Regions from separate parts of the Rhodoglobus galactosidasius genome, predicted to be linked through region 2. Evidence: riboswitches for the same ligand, from Rfam matches in the RefSeq annotation. Region 2 holds a riboswitch; each other region holds the start of a gene.
What was found. Region 2 has a riboswitch for thiamine pyrophosphate ahead of thiC (phosphomethylpyrimidine synthase ThiC). Riboswitches for the same ligand answer to the same signal wherever they lie in the genome.

Region 1 (5,305 bases), on a different contig from region 2:
GCAGCAGCCGAGCTAGCTCGCGCTGCACGTTCACCTGAAGGTGGCAATGCCGAGCGGGTCGAGCGTATGCCGACAGATGACCCACGACTACCGGCAATTCTCACTGAACGGGCAGAGGTCCACGCACAGCTGGAGCAGCTATCTGGCCGCCTTACCCGCGACCGCCAGACGATCCGTGAACTCGATACGCGTCTCGCTCAACGAGCCGCACTCAACCACAGTGCTCACATCACTGGTAGCGAGCAGAAGCCCGTTGAAGCGCTGGAGTCTGCCAAGGCAAAGCTGCTCGAGCGAGTTGAAGACGATTCGGCGAAACGCGGCCAGCTGGCAGCGCGCTACCGCAAGCTCAGCGACGCTTTGGAGAAGCCAGCACAACCACCAGCCGCGCGATCGCAGGTGCCGACGCGCGACGTTGCACGCCCGACAGTATCCGCCTCAGCCGATGCCGAGGACTCTGGCTTGTCACTGTAGAAGGCAGTCGCTGGCCGTGTGACTTTTGGCGCTATCTGGCGCCGTTCTGTGATTGCTATTTGGCGTCGTCGCTTGTTAGGGGGCTGAGTAGTAATGGCACGAAAACGTCCGCTAAGGGGTGGCTGGTCAAACCATGGGTGATCTGCCCCATGTCGTAAGAACCTAAAAGTGGCGAGCTCGGCTACAGAAGCCGGACCCTCCACCCCGTGTTTGATTAGATCGACCAGGCGAACCGGAACCTCTCTGGCAGTTGGTCGGCGTCGGACGACCCATAGTGATCGAGTTCCCAGCGCCGAACTGCAAGCACAGCCTGGATGATCTCCGGTCCGAGGATGTGCACAGCGAGTTCGGAAGCGGCGAGAGCGTCGAGCGTTGCCCCCAGAGCGGAGGGAAGCAGCACCGTCGCCGAGGCGAGTTGCTGCTCTTCGGTCTGGTCGGCCGGATACGTGGTGACCTCCGCTGGAAGCGCCGTCGACGACCGGATGCCCTCCAGCGCGGCGCCGAGGATGACCGCGGTCGTCAGGTACGGGTTCGACGACGGATCGACGATCTTGACCTCGACGTTGGCGCCCTTCGGATTGCCGCGGGTGGCCTCGAGGAAGCGAACTGCCGCCCCGCGATTCTCCCGACCCCAGCAGGCATACGCGCCCGAAAAGAACCCGGGTCGCAATCGCAACCCAGAGAGGATCGATCCGCCGAGAACACCCTGGATGCCCGGGAGTGCGGCGATCACGCCGGCGATGGAAGACGCGCCCTCGGCGGTCATGCCGTGGGGTCCGTCGCCACCCGAGAAGAGAGGTTCCCCATTGCGGCTGAACGAGTAATGGATGTGCGCCGCGTTTCCGCCGCCCCCGCTGATCGGGAAGGGCGAGAAAGATACCCGTAAGTCGTGTTTGCGCGCCAGCCTCCCGGTGATCAGGCGGGCCAGAACCACCCCGTCGGCCGCCTCAAGTGGCGTGGCCGGTGGCAGCGAGAACTCGACCGTGGAGGGAAAATATTTGGCGTGTAGTTGCTCGAGCGGGATTCCGGCGGCGGCAGTGGCGGAGAGCAGTTCGGTGAGGAAGGCCTCGTGGTCCAGTACCGGACCGAGACCATACGGCGTCCAACCCGTGCGTGGGAGCGGGGTTCCGTCCGCGGCGGTGATGGTGAACTCGAGCTCGTGCCCCACGAGGGCCTCGAGCCCGGCATCCTCGATGTCGCGTTGGATGCGGCGAAGCCGCCCCCGCGGATCGATGGCGAGCGGCGCGCCGTTCTGGTCGAAGATCTCCGTTGGAGCCCAAGCGAGACCTCCATCGAGGATTCGGAGAGCGTCGAGATCGAGTCTCAGCCTCATATCACCGACGACGCCAAGCTCGGGTGTGAATGCAATGCCGCCGTCAATGCAGAAGACGTTCCACACCGGCGGAGCACCGAGACCAGATGAAGCGAACGTCGCTAGCCGATCAACCGGGATAGTCTTGGCCAGGTAGATACCGGCTGGATTCGCCAGCGTCCCTGCGATGATGCCCACGCCGGCATCAGAGAGCCGTTCGGCCACCTCGCCAATCCGGCTGTCGCTGAACTCCGGGAGAATAGACTCTGTCACCATACCCACATACTGGCAGGACTCAGCGGCGTTACGAAATTCACCCAAACACTCGGGCGCGAGTCGTTAACGGTGACGACACAGGTTCCTACTGAACCGTGTCGATCACGTCCGATTGCTTACGCGCTCCCCACCCCTAACGTCGGATATTTCACTAATTCACAAGCCACCCCAGAGATCCCGGCCGCCATCTGATCCGGCGCCTATTGGATGCACAACCGGTCCGAACATATCCACGCAAAGGGCTGCAGCGAGGTCCTGAAAACCGATTGCCCCGAGCCGCTCGAGAGCATCCACGTTCAGCCTTTCACCTGCCAACAAGCACTCGCGGACATCAACTTGATACCGTCGTCCACCGCGTATGCGCCACTACTACGTTGAAAGAGACTACCGGTTGCACTTGACACTCCCGGAACACCGGAGTGCGGTGAAGAAGGACTGGGTCCCGAACTCTGAGGACACCCTTCCTTCCAACGCAGCCCGCTTCCTCCTGCCCACCGCCTCGGACGGAAATGTGTCTCGTAACTGAAGCGGGGTCTGACCCGTAGCGGAACAGTGGTTGGCGCTAAGCGTTGGTCCGGAGTCGAAGAAGCCGAGGATTGGTATACGCTTTGAGTGACACGGGGTGCCTGGGCTGTATGACGCTGGGCTGAGATGACACCCGTTGAACCTGATCTAGTTCGAACTAGCGAAGGGATGTCAGTGGCGGATTGCGAATCATACTGGGGCCGAACCACATCCTTTCGCCTAATTTAAGGTGAAGAAACTCCATGCAATTAGCAGAACAGATTGTCCTGGTCACCGGTGGCGGGCGAGGCCTTGGGCACAGCATCGTGGAGGCCTTCGCCGCGCAGGGCGCCAGAGTGGTCATTAATTACCGCAACAGCGCGGCCGGCGCGCAGGCTCTCGCTGCAGACTATGGCAGTAAGCAGGCGCTTGCTGTGCAGGCCGACGTCACGGATGCCGCTCAGGTCGCGGAACTGCTCGCGGCGGCTGCGGCACATTTCGGCTCCCCCGTCACCACGGTGGTCAATAACGCGCTGGCGGATTTCTCGTTCAACGGTGACGCCCGCTCCGACGCCGCAGGAATCACCTGGGAGGAGTTCGAGGCCCAGTTCTCCGGGAGCGTGCGCAGCGCGCTGAACACCACTCAGCAGGCACTGCCCGGCATGCGCGAACTCGGGTTCGGCCGAATTATCAATATTGGCACCAACCTGTTCCAGAACCCAGTGGTTCCATACCACGACTACACTTCCGCCAAGGCGGCCTTGCTGGCCTTGACTCGCACCCTGGCAGCAGATCTCGGCCAGCACAATATCGCGGTGAACATGGTCTCCGGCGGGCTTTTACGCACAACGGATGCGAGCGCTGCCACCCCCGAGGAGGTGTTCAATTTCATCGCCGCCTCCACCCCGCTTGGGAAGGTCACCACCCCGGCGGAATTCGCCGACGCCGTTCTGTTCTTCGCGTCCCCCTGGGCGCGGTCCGTCACCGGTCAGAATCTGGTGGTCGACGGCGGCCTGGTTATGAACTGAGAGGGTTCGTAATGCCGAACCCGCGCGAGCTCCATTTCAATGCGTTCCTCATGGGCTGCGGCCACCACAGCGCTGCTTGGCGTCGCCCCGGGTCGTCACTGGAGCAGCTCGGAGATATTGGTTATTACGAGAGTCTTGCTCAAACCGCGGAACGCGGCCTTTTTGACGCTGTGTTCTTCGCCGATGGGCAGTCCGTCGGCGACGTCACTGCCGGCCCCCGGTGGTTCTTCGAGCCATTAACAGCGTTGGCGGCGATGGCACGGGTTACGAACAGGATCGGTCTGGTCAGCACTGTTTCTGCCACCTTCTACACTCCCTTCCACGCAGCGAGGATGCTGGCCTCCCTCGACCACATCAGTAATGGACGGGTCGGCTGGAACGTGGTCACCTCCATGTTCGATGCCGAGGCCCGCAACCACGGGCTGGAGGCGATGCCCTCCCACGAAGACCGGTACAGCCGGGCGGCCGAGTTCATCGAGGTTGCGCTGCGCCTGTGGGACTCGTGGGCCGATGACGCCCTCATCCTGGATCGTGCCGGACTCTTCGCCGACCCGGCACGAGTTCGGCCGATCGATCACGCCGGTGAACACTTCCGCGTGGACGGCCCGTTGACCGTGCCACGGTCGCCGCAGGGCCGGCCGGTATTGTTCCAAGCCGGCGCGTCTGGGCAGGGCCGGGATCTGGCTGCCCGGTACGCGGAAGGAATCTACGCGGTCGCCCACGATTTGCAGAGCGCCCAGGATTATTACGCGGATGTGAAGCGGCGGATCGCCGCTGTCGGGCGCAACCCGGAGAACGTATCCATCATGCCGGGACTGGTCACCTATGTGGGCTCCACGGAGGCCGAAGCCCGCGCCAAACAGGCCGAAGTCGACGCACTGCTCCCGGCGGAGCAGTCCTTGGCCCAGTTGAGTGTGTTCGTGCAGGAGGACTGCAGCGGCTGGGAACTGGATGCCCCGGTGCCGCCGTTGGCACCGCTCGGCGACTTCAGCGGCCCGCAGGGCCGGTACGCCACGATTCTGCGCATCATCGAGGCGGAGCAACCCACAGTGCGGCAATTGCTCGGCCGGCTCGCCGCCGGGGGCGGCCATTGCACCATGCTCGGCACCCCGGAGCAGATTGCGGACCGGATTGAGCTCTGGTTCCACTCCGGCGCCGCAGACGGATTCAATCTAATGCCGCCCCTCCTGCCGGAATCGCTGGATGACTTCGTGGACGAGGTCATCCCGGTGCTGCAACGACGTGGACTCTTCCGTACCGCCTACACCGCCGGCACATTACGCGGGAATCTGGGACTGGAGCGGCCCATGGTGTCACTTCAGCGCTGAAATTAGAGTGACGTGCGGGATTGCTCGTGAAGAGTTGTGAGAAGTTCGAGTTCATGCTCCTTGAACACCGCCGAGGTCATCATCGACAACTGGCGTGGCCTCGGCAGGTCGATGGTGAGGTCCAGGCGCACAGACGTTGGCCGTGCGCTCAAAACGACTACCCTGTCGGCCAGGTAAATCGCTTCGCGAATGTCGTGGGTGATGAGCACTGCGGTCCACAAGTTCCTGGACCACATGCCCTGCAACCATGATTGCATTTCCGTGCGGGTCAGCGAATCCAGCGCACCGAACGGCTCGTCCAACAAGAGAACGTCTCGGCCCTGAACCACGGTGCGCAGTAGAGCGGCCCTCTGGCGCATACCGCCGGAGAGCTCGAACGGGTGCGA
Region 2 (5,305 bases):
GAGGCCGCGGATGGTGGCGGTGACGAGCGGCCGAAGGTGTTCTGGAACGCGCAGCCGAAGGATGTCTCCGTACACCGGGCGCAGCGGCAGGGTCAGCCGGTCGGGCAGTCCGCTCAGCTGCCTGGCAGCCAAGCCGTTGGCGACGATGACCTCACCGGCCGCCACTGTGGAGCCATCCGCCAGGATCACCCCGGTGACGCGGGAGGTGGCATCCGCCGGATTCTCGTGCAGCAGCCCGGCGGCATTCTGCCGGATCGAGTGGTCGTGGGTCCAGCCCTGCCGGGCGGCGGTCAGGCCGATCGAGGATTGGAGCTGTGCGGCCAGCCGTCGGGGGTCGACCTGGTGGTCCTGGTCGATGGTGAATGCGCCGGACAGCTGTGGGCTGAGCAAGGGCTCGAGGGCGCGGGCTTCGCGGATGGTGAGCGGCTGCACCGCCAGGCCGTGCCTCTGCTGTACTTCACGCAGGTCGGCCAGCGATCGCCGGTCGGCCGCATCCGCCCCGACGGTGATCGTCTGGGTGGTCAGGTACCCGGCGTCGATGGTCCTCGCCCCCAGCGACTCCACGAATGCGGGGTACAACGCCGCTGAGGCCAGCGTCAACGTGAGGAGGTCCTCCTCCTGGTAGTGCAGTTCGCTAACCGGAGCAAGCATGCCTGCGGCGGCATGCGTCGCTCCCCTGGCGGGTTCCGGGTCGACAACGGCGACCGTGCGGCCGGACTGCGTCGCGGTCCAAGCGATCCCCAGCCCGACGATTCCCGCGCCGATGACAACAACATCCACGCCGCGCTCAGCCACGGGACCATTCCATTCCGACCAGTGTCCGAAGTGGTACCGGCTGCCCCGAACCGCCTTTATTGTTGGTCAGATGGACCATGATCACGCCCGGCTGTACCTGTGCACCGATGCCCGGACGGAGCGCGGCGATTTCGCCGAGTTCCTGGATGCAGCCTTCGCCGGTGGCGTGGACATCATCCAGCTCAGGGACAAGGCCATCGAAGCTGCCGAAGAACTGGAACTCCTCGGCATCCTTCGTGATGCCGCGGAGCGCCACGGACGACTCTGGGCCGTCAACGATCGGGCCGATATCGCCGCACTCTCCGAAGCCCCGGTTTTCCACATCGGCCAGAAGGACCTGCCTCTGTCCTCTGCCCGTCGGCTGCTCGGCGACACGGTCGCGATCGGCCTTTCTAGCCACACGCCGGGACAGATCGATGCCGCTCTGGCCGCCGAGACGCTGGACTACTTCTGTGTTGGTCCCCTCTGGGCGACACCGACCAAACCCGGACGGGCTGCGGTCGGCCTGGAGTTGGCCAAGTACGCGATGGAGCGGATCGCCGCGACCGGAAGGGTCCTGCCGTGGTATGCCATCGGCGGCATTGACCTGACGAACATCGAGCAGGTTGTGGCGGCTGGCGCGAGCCGGGTTGTTGTGGTGCGCGCGATCACCGAGGCGGACGACCCGATGGATGCCGCGCAGCGGCTCCTGGCCCACCTGCCCCCGCTGGGTTAGCCGGCCTTCCCTGCCTGCAGCACCGCCGGGACCGGCGATGCTCAGCACCCGGGGTGTGGCGCTTAACTCAAGGCCTAGGGCGTGCGTTGCCATGTTCGATATCCCTTCGCTAGTGCTCACTAGACAGGTTCAACGGGTATTCATCTCCGCTCCCCCATCCGGCGGAGCACCTCGTGTCCGAATGCTCCACGTGATGCGCCATCACGTGAGGGGACCCAAGTGGACAGACGTTTAGATCGCCCGGATGGGAAGGTAAACCGAACTGCCCAGCCGAGCGAATTCCGCAGACTTGTCGGCCATGCCCGCGTCAATGGCCTCCGCACTCGTGAGGCCGTTCTCTTCGGCGTACGCCCGGACATCCGCTGAGATGCGCATGGAACAGAATTTCGGCCCGCACATGGAACAGAAGTGGGCGGTTTTCGCCGGCTCAGCGGGCATGGTTTCGTCATGGAAACTGCGGGCCGTGTCGGGATCGAGGGACAAGGCGAACTGGTCGTTCCAGCGGAATTCAAACCGGGCCAGGCTGAGCGCATCGTCTCGTTCCTGTGCACGCGGATGCTGTTTGGCCAGGTCCGCAGAATGGGCCGCGATCTTGTAGGTAATCACCCCCGTTTTCACATCGTCGCGGTTCGGCAGCCCGAGGTGTTCTTTCGGTGTGACGTAGCAGAGCATCGCCGTGCCAGCTTGGGCGATGATGGCCGCACCGATCGCGGAGGTGATGTGATCGTAGGCTGGTGCGATGTCGGTGGCGAGCGGGCCGAGCGTGTAGAACGGGGCTTCTTCGCAGAGTTCCTCCTCCAGCCGCACGTTCTCCACGATCTTGTGCATGGGCACGTGCCCGGGGCCTTCAATCATGACCTGAACGCCGTGAGACTTGGCGACCTTGGTCAGCTCGCCCAGGGTTCGCAACTCCGCGAACTGGGCCTCGTCGTTCGCGTCGGCGATGGACCCTGGACGCAGGCCGTCACCGAGTGAGAAGGTGACATCGTAGCGGCGCAGAATCTCACAGAGCTCGACGAAGTGGGTGTAAAGAAAGCTCTCCTCATGGTGCGCGAGGCACCAGGCCGCCATAATCGACCCGCCGCGGGACACGATCCCGGTGACACGTTTAGCCGTCAGTGGCACGTACCGGAGGAGAACCCCGGCGTGCACGGTCATGTAATCGACACCCTGCTCGCACTGCTCGATCACGGTGTCGCGGTAGATCTCCCAGGTCAGGGCGGTCGGATCACCCTTCACCTTTTCCAGGGCTTGGTAGATAGGGACCGTCCCGACGGGGATGGGCGAATTCCGCAGGATCCATTCTCTGGTCAGGTGGATGTCCTTGCCCGTTGACAGGTCCATCAGGGTATCCGCGCCCCACCTGGCCGCCCAGACCATCTTCTCGACCTCCTCCGCGACGGATGAAGTGACCGCTGAGCTGCCGATATTTGCGTTGATCTTCACCGCGAACGCCTTACCGATGATCATCGGCTCGCTCTCCGGATGTCGGTGGTTCGCCGGGATAACCGCGCGACCGCGGGCGACCTCATCGCGCACGAGTTCGACCGGCAGGCCTTCCCTCGCAGCGATGTACGCCATCTCGGGGGTGACGATGCCAGCCCGCGCCCAGACCAGCTGGGTCGCGGCCCCATCGATCGGTGCAGGCCGGTCCCAGTCGTTCCTGGTCTTCGGCAATCCGGCATCCACATCGATCATGACGCTCTCGTCGGTGTACGGACCCGACGTATCATAGAGGTCGAAGTGGTCACCATTGCTGAGATTCACCCGGCGCACGGGCGTAGTCATGCCGGGGAAACCGGCAACCGTTTCGTACCTCTTCGTGCTGCCCCAGATGGCCCCCGTGGTGACCGCGGACAGAGGTGTAGCGTCGATTGTGCTCATTCGGCAGATCTCCCTACGCCGGCATTACCCGGACAGGTTCAACGGTCGACGGCCCTAGCCGTCCTCTCAGCTCGCTGGTGCGAGCTCCCGTGGTTAGTTATTGACAACCCCACTCTAACCGGAATTAGGCATCGGTGGAGTAGCAGGTGACCTACTGGCCGATGGTTCGTTGTCTTTTGGGCGAGGCTGTCGAGAGATCGGCTTCGATGGCGCAGCCGAGCTATGCGTCACGTCGATCCTCAATCTGGGCACGAATCACATCAACCAACTCCGCCGGTTCACAACGGTCAGTTGTTGCATCAAGCTCGTCCACCGTCCACCAGCGGTGCTCGAGAACATCCACATGCTCATCATCGGTCCACAGTGCGTCAGACGGCACGAAAGCATCTGTGACAGCCCTGTAGAACACGGCATGACCAGTGTCATGGTCGGCAGCATCCCACTCGACGTCGAAATCGTGCGACCACACGGGTTCGCCGAGATCGGGCAGCACGAGCCCCGTCTCTTCCTGAAGTTCACGCACAGCCGCCTCGTAGTGCGACTCCCCCGGATCCACGCCGCCACCGGGCGTCAACCAGCGCGCGATACCGCTCGTATCAGGCGCCTTCGTGAGAAAGAGCAAGAAACGCTGATCACGATCGAACAGCAGCACACGGCTGGTAGCCCGGTTCACCGGCATCCGCAGTTCGTTACTTGTTGAGGAAGTCTGAGACATCGCCGACGTAACGCGTGTTGTTCTCGGGGATCGGCTCGACAGCAGCCGACGCAACCTCAGCGGCGAACTCGCTCACGTTGTACAGGCGGCCAGCAGCCTCCTTGCGAGCCTCGATTGCACCAGGGTTAGCGCGCTGCAGCAAAGTAGCCGTGATGGTTCCTTCGATCATGTCGCCTGAGACAACCACAAAGCTGATGCCCTTAGCCGCGAGCTCTGGGATCAACTCGCGCAGAGCATCCTCGCCGGCACGCTTGCTGAGAGCAACCGGCACATACTCGGGCATCGTCTCAACAGTGCGGATGAAGTGCGCTTGGTGGCTCGTCACGAATACAACACGCGATCCCTCGTGCAGCAGCGGCAACATCGCCGTCAAGAAGTTGACCTGAGCGTCACGGTTGAGCTGCATGGCGTAATCCTCAGCCATGCCACCCTCCATGCCACCGGATGCGTTCAGTACCAAAATTTCTAGGCCACCGAACTCAGCGTTCACAGTGTCGAACAGTGCCGTAACGGTTTCGGGATCGGTGAGGTCGGCGCCAATAGCGATCGCTGAACCGTCAGTCTCATTGAGCTGTGCAACCAGCTTGAGGGCGCGAGCCTCCTTGTTGCGGTAATTGATCGCAACGCGTGCGCCAGCCTGCGCAAAGTACGCGGCAGTGTCGGCACCAATCCCCCGCGATGAGCCAGTAATGAGCGCGCGTACGCCGTCGAGCGAGTGGGCTGCCAGAGGATTCGAATTTTCGCTATTCACCCTGCAACTTTAGCGGTCGAAGCCGCGCCGTGCAGTGATCTAAGTGCTAGCGTCGGGAGTGAAGATTTGTCGAACAGCGCAACGATGAAGGGCGCAGCACAATGCTCATTGATCTAACCGATTACTTGTGGATCCTGTGGCTTGCCCTTGTCGTGCTGTTCATAGTGATCGAAGTGCTCACTCTCGAGTTCACATTCCTCATGATCGCCGCAGGAACACTCATCGGTGGCCTCGGCGCCAATTTGCTCGGCTGGCCGTGGTGGCTCCAGGTTGCCCTTGCCGCTGCCTTCTCGGGTCTGCTCATCTTCACCATCAGACCTGTGCTGCTGATGAACCTCGAAAAGGGCTCAGATCCGGCTAAGAGCAACGTCGACGCACTCTACGAACTCGGCGGACGCGTTACCGGCGCATTCGCGAACGGCGTTGGCGAAGTCAAGCTCGACAA
Region 3 (5,305 bases), on a different contig from region 2:
CCCCAGTCAAGTGCGCTACCAAGCTGCGCCACAGCCCGTGACAACTCAAATAGCTTACCGTGGAAACGGAGTGCCCGCGTTCATATTGAGGCCCAAAACGGGCGCGGGAGCCAGATCAGGTCTGCGCGACACCAAACGCAGCGGCGAAGAACTCGCGTTCGTGCTCCGTGGAGGCCACGAAAGTGGTGAGCATCGCATCCCGAACCTGCGGGGTTGCATCTGCTGCGAGCGCCGTCACTACCGTGATGGCCTGCTCCGTGGCATCCGTGAACTCCTGATCGGCGTAGGTCGTCAGCCAGTCAGCGTAGGGGTGCTCGGCGTGCGCTAGCGGGTGCAGGCGCGAACCGACGTCGTGGTACACCCAGAAACACGGCAACAAGGCCGCAACGAGCACCGCATAGTCACCACGGGCAGCTGTTGCGAGCAAATGGTTGAGGTATGCCGTGGTTGTCGCACTGGGTGAAGCAGCGAACACCTCGCCCTCGGGAGACCACGACTCGTGCAACTGCAACTCCGTCACAATGCAGGCCTCAGCACTCGACGCCCAAAACGCTTGCTCCGCCGCTGTGGGAGCCAGCCGGGCGGCTTCGGCGAGCGCCCGCGCATAATCCCGCAGATAGAGCGCATCCTGAGCCAAATACCACACGAAGTCGGCACGGTCGAGGGAACCATCGCCGAGGGCACGCACAAAGTCGCCCCCATCAATCTGCGCCCGGATGCCCGCCACCTCAGCCCACCAGTGCTCCCGCACCTCAGCCGGCGTCGGCGCCGTCACCACACCCCCGCGCTGCCACAACCCCGCAAAATGGTTGATGGGACCATGCCCGCTCCCCACCTGCAACGCCGCACCGGCACGGATGCTCTCGCTCAACCACCGCTTCGACTCCCCTACAGCGGCAGCCCAATCACCCGTCGCCGCAATGCGAGTGGCTAGAGCGCTCGAGAGCGAACAGCCTGTTCCATGCGTGTTGCTGGTGTCTATGCGGATGCCGGCAAACTCAGTCACGACCGGGGCGTTCCCGGAACGGGCATCCACCAGCGCATCCGGAGCCTCCACCCCACTCAAGTGTCCGCCCTTGGCCAGCACCCGCACCCCGTAGGACGCAGACACCCGCGCGGCCTGCGCCAGCACCTCAGGCCAGGTCTCGGCGGCAGGTTCCGCGGCAATGATCGCCAGCTCCGGAATATTCGGAGTCACCAGGTCACACAACCGCACCAGCTCCCGCAGCGCCTGCTCAGCCTCCGCATCCAACAACCGGTCGCCGCTCGTCGCCACCATCACCGGATCAAGCACCACCAGGGGCGGCTGCACCTGCTCCAGCCACGAACGCACCACAGCAACCACCTCGGTGGTAGCGAGCATCCCGATCTTCACCGCATCGATCGCTATATCGTCACTGAGCGCATTAAGCTGCTCCCGCAAGAACTCGGCCGGAGGCACATGCACACCGCGCACCCCCAGCGTGTTCTGTGCCGTCAATGCCGTAATCGCCGCCATACCGTAGCCGCCATTGGCCGCAATCGACTTCAGGTCAGCCTGGATGCCCGCACCACCCGACGGATCACTACCGGCAATACTCAGAACGCGAGGCACCGCGGTCACCGTGGTCATTGGGGGCAGTGGTGGCGCTGTTGGCACCGTGGGCACACCGCGCGGTTCGAATGCTGCCCCGCTCATGCGTCTTCCCCTTCGCTCTCTCCCACAGGTTCGCCAGCCCAGGCTTCGGCGAGCGCCCGAACCGCTTCCCGCGGATCAGCCGCACCACAGATCGCCGACACCACCGCGGCGCCATCCGCACCCGATGCGCGCAGCAGGGGCAAGTCATCCACCCCGATGCCACCAATGGCGACTGTCGGCAGGGTGCTCATCGCAATGAGTGCCGCAATGCGTGTGTGCCCCAAAGCCTCAGGGGCATCGACCTTACTCGTTGTGGGGTGCAGGGCACCAATACCGACATAGTCGACACCCGCCGTGCGCACACCCGCCTCATAGAGTTGATCGCCGGTCGCAGCGCTCAGCCCGACAATCGCATCGAGGCCGACGAGCGCGCGCACCGCCGAAACGGGCAAATCTCCCTGACCCACATGCACGCCAGCAACCCGGGCACCCATCTCGCGGGCGGCCAGATACACATCGACCCGATCATTGACGAGCACCGGCACCGTCAGCCCCACCGCCGTGGACACCCGCAGCACCAGATCAAGAAAATCTCGGGCCGGCATGTCCTTCTCGCGCAACTGCACGATCGTCACTCCCCCGGCAACAGCCTCAGAGACGAGATCAACAAGGTCGTGTCCGGCAGCGTGTGCCTGGCCCGAGTCAGTCACCAGATAGGTAGAGAGGTCGAAGCTCTCGCGGTAGCCGGTCACAGAACCGCCGCTCATACGATCACCGCCCGCGCCGCAATGTCATCAACCGAGACTTCGTTCAGTGCATCGAGCAGGGCCACCGCAAAACTGCCGGGCAGTGCCGAACGCTCGGCCGCCAGATCCGCCGCCACCGTGTACACAGTCGTCGCAGCAACCGCAGCAGTCAGACTATCGGGGGTGACCGCAGCAAACGCCGCCATGAGCGCACCCAGCGCACAACCGCCACCCGTCACCCTCGTGAGCACCGGATGCCCGTTCGACAGCCGCACAACACTCTCGCCGTCCGTCACCACGTCAGTCGCTCCCGAGATGGCAACAGCACCACCGGATGCCCGAGCCAGGCTCTGCGCGGCGGCGAGCGCGTCATCCACACTGTTCGTACTGTCGACACCACGACCACCAGCACCGAGTTCGGCGAGCGCCATAATCTCCGAGGCATTGCCGCGCACGATCGACGGGCCAAGTTCGCGCAGTTGGTGGGCGAGAGGAGTGCGCACCGGCAGAGCACCGATCGCAACCGGGTCGAGCACCCACGGCGTTCCGGCAGCATTGGCAGCAGGGGCAGCTTCGAGGGCAGCGGCCCGCTGTTCAGCGCTGCAGGTGCCGAGGTTGATCAGCAGCCCAGAAGCGATACCGGCAAAAATGCCCGCCTCATCCGGAATATCGACCATCGCCGGAGCCGCACCCACCGCGAGCAGAGCGTTAGCGGTGAAGCCCACCACCACGCTATTGGTGATGCACTGAACGAGCGGCGACGACGATCTCACCGCCTCGAGCGCATCTTGAGTGGCAGTGAGTAGGTGTGGTGGCGTACGCGACATGCACGACATCCCTTCGCTAGTTCTAACTAGATCAGGTTCGACGGGTGTGATCTCAGCCCCGCAGGGCACCCCGTGTCACAAGTTGTTCCTCCACGATAGCGGGTTGGCGCGGGCTCATGTTCGCCTCAGGCGGAAGCGAATGTGGACTATTTCACTGACGGATGTCGTTGGCTTCGGTGACAATAAAGATGACGTTAGATTTGTGCGCCCATTTCAACCCCGGCTGCTGCTTCGTCCCACGATTTGCACGACGCTATTTGCAGCACGACAGGATCCCATGACCAGCACGACGCCGATTACCGGCAGTATCCCCCTCATTGAGCGCGGGACACCCGGGCCAGAGGCAGCGGTCGATCACAGTGGTCGCAACCGCCTCGTTATCGCCCTCATGCTTGCGGCGACCTTCGTGGTGTTCCTCAACGAGACCTCGCTCGTGGTCGCTATCCCCCGCATCATGGCCGACCTGGGCATAGAGCCCAGCACCGCCCAGTGGTTGTCGACCTCGTTCATGCTGACGATGGCGGTAGTGATTCCGATTACCGGATTCCTCATCCAACGCTTCTCGACCCGCAGCATCTTCATCACCGCGATGTCCCTTTTCACCGCCGGTACCCTGCTGGGAGCTATTGCGCCAACGTTCCTCGTGCTCATCGTCGGACGGGTGATTCAAGCCTCGGGCACCGCCATGATGCTTCCGCTGCTCATGACGACCGTGATGACCCTCGTACCCCCGGCAACTCGCGGCAAGACCATGGGAAACGTCTCCATCGTCATGTCGATGGCGCCCGCAGCTGGACCCACCGTTGCCGGACTCGTCTTGGCCGTCTTCGACTGGCGCTGGGTGTTCATCGTGATGATCCCCATCTCCGTCACCGCACTCGTGCTCGGCATCACCAAGGTCAGAAACGTTACTGACCCCCGCAAGGTGTCGATCGACGTGCTGTCCGTCATCCTCTCGGCCGTAGCATTCGCCGGCCTGATCTATGGGCTCTCGAGTCTCGGCGAATCTGCCAGCGGTGACCCTGTTCTCATTGCCCCCGGCATCCCGATCGCCGCCGGAGCGGTCAGCCTTGCGCTGTTCATCATCCGTCAGCTCAAGTTGCAAAAGACTGACAGCGCGCTACTCGACCTGCGCACCTTTGCCGCCCCCGGCTTCGCGATCTCCATCGGCCTCATGATGGTCATGATGGCGGCGCTATTCGGCACCATCATTCTGCTGCCCATGTTCACTCAAAACGTTCTCGGACTCGAACCCATCCAGAGCGGACTTCTCGTGCTGCCCGGCAGCCTCATCATGGGTCTGCTTGGCCCCGTAGTCGGCCGCCTCTATGACAGAGTCGGCCCCCGGCCCCTCATGGTCCCGGGGTCGATCCTGGTGAGCGCATCACTATGGAGCTTCACCATGCTCTCCGAAACCAGTTCACCGTTCATGGTCGTCGCCATCCACATCCCCATGAGCATCGGCCTCGCCTTCATGTTCACACCGCTGTTCACCTCGGCGCTGGGCACACTCAAACCGCACCTGTACTCACACGGCAGCGCCACCATCGGCACCGTGCAGCAACTTGCCGGCGCCGCAGGAACAGCACTGTTCATCGCCTTGCTGACGGTTCAGTCGGTCGCTCTGGCCTCAGACGGCGCGACAGACACCGTCGCCCTCGCCGGCGGCGTTCGCCTCGCCTTCATGGCTGGCGGAATCATCTCGCTCTTCGCCGTCGTGGCCACGTTCTTTGTGAGGCGCCCCGCATCTGAGTTGCAGCCCAGCGAAGCACCCGCAGGCCACTAGCGGCCACTGCGTAATGCCAAACGGCGAGTCGCCTCTCGAAAGAGAGTGACTCGCCGTTTGGCATTTCAACAACTACTTACGCTTGCGCTTCTCACGAACACGCATGTTGACCTGGATGGGCGTGCCATCGAAGCCGAAGATCTCACGCAGTCGACGCGTAATGAATCGACGGTACTGCGGATCCAAGAATCCGGTCGTGAAAAGCACGAACGTCGGTGGGCGGCTTGATGCCTGCGTGCCGAACAGGATGCGCGGCTGCTTGCCACCACGAAGCGGGTGAGGATGCTCTTGCGTGAGTTCAGCAAGAAGCGCGTTGAATTTTCCGGTC

Region 1: another riboswitch for thiamine pyrophosphate. It lies ahead of ACTJJW_RS11990 (3-oxoacyl-ACP reductase); the one in region 2 lies ahead of thiC (phosphomethylpyrimidine synthase ThiC).
Region 3: another riboswitch for thiamine pyrophosphate. It lies ahead of thiM (hydroxyethylthiazole kinase); the one in region 2 lies ahead of thiC (phosphomethylpyrimidine synthase ThiC).

What each region holds. Positions count from the first base shown of each region.
Region 1 is NZ_JBQIAV010000009.1:56,259-61,563, reverse strand. It holds gene ACTJJW_RS12000 (AAA family ATPase) at 1-471, shown strand, start outside; gene ACTJJW_RS11995 (type I glutamate--ammonia ligase) at 686-2,059, opposite strand; TPP riboswitch at 2,668-2,770, shown strand; gene ACTJJW_RS11990 (3-oxoacyl-ACP reductase) at 2,827-3,591, shown strand; gene ACTJJW_RS11985 (LLM class flavin-dependent oxidoreductase) at 3,603-4,919, shown strand; gene ACTJJW_RS11980 (ABC transporter ATP-binding protein) at 4,922-5,305, opposite strand, start outside.
Region 2 is NZ_JBQIAV010000002.1:169,140-174,444, reverse strand. It holds gene thiO (glycine oxidase ThiO) at 1-795, opposite strand, end outside; gene thiE (thiamine phosphate synthase) at 866-1,510, shown strand; gene thiC (phosphomethylpyrimidine synthase ThiC) at 1,742-3,394, opposite strand; TPP riboswitch at 3,388-3,495, opposite strand; gene ACTJJW_RS03385 (NUDIX hydrolase) at 3,615-4,109, opposite strand; gene ACTJJW_RS03380 (SDR family oxidoreductase) at 4,084-4,860, opposite strand; gene ACTJJW_RS03375 (NfeD family protein) at 4,962-5,305, shown strand, end outside.
Region 3 is NZ_JBQIAV010000013.1:26,984-32,288, forward strand. It holds tRNA gene ACTJJW_RS13840 (tRNA-Pro) at 1-38, opposite strand, end outside; gene ACTJJW_RS13845 (bifunctional hydroxymethylpyrimidine kinase/phosphomethylpyrimidine kinase) at 116-1,678, opposite strand; gene thiE (thiamine phosphate synthase) at 1,675-2,385, opposite strand; gene thiM (hydroxyethylthiazole kinase) at 2,382-3,191, opposite strand; TPP riboswitch at 3,183-3,274, opposite strand; gene ACTJJW_RS13860 (DHA2 family efflux MFS transporter permease subunit) at 3,469-4,977, shown strand; gene der (ribosome biogenesis GTPase Der) at 5,050-5,305, opposite strand, start outside.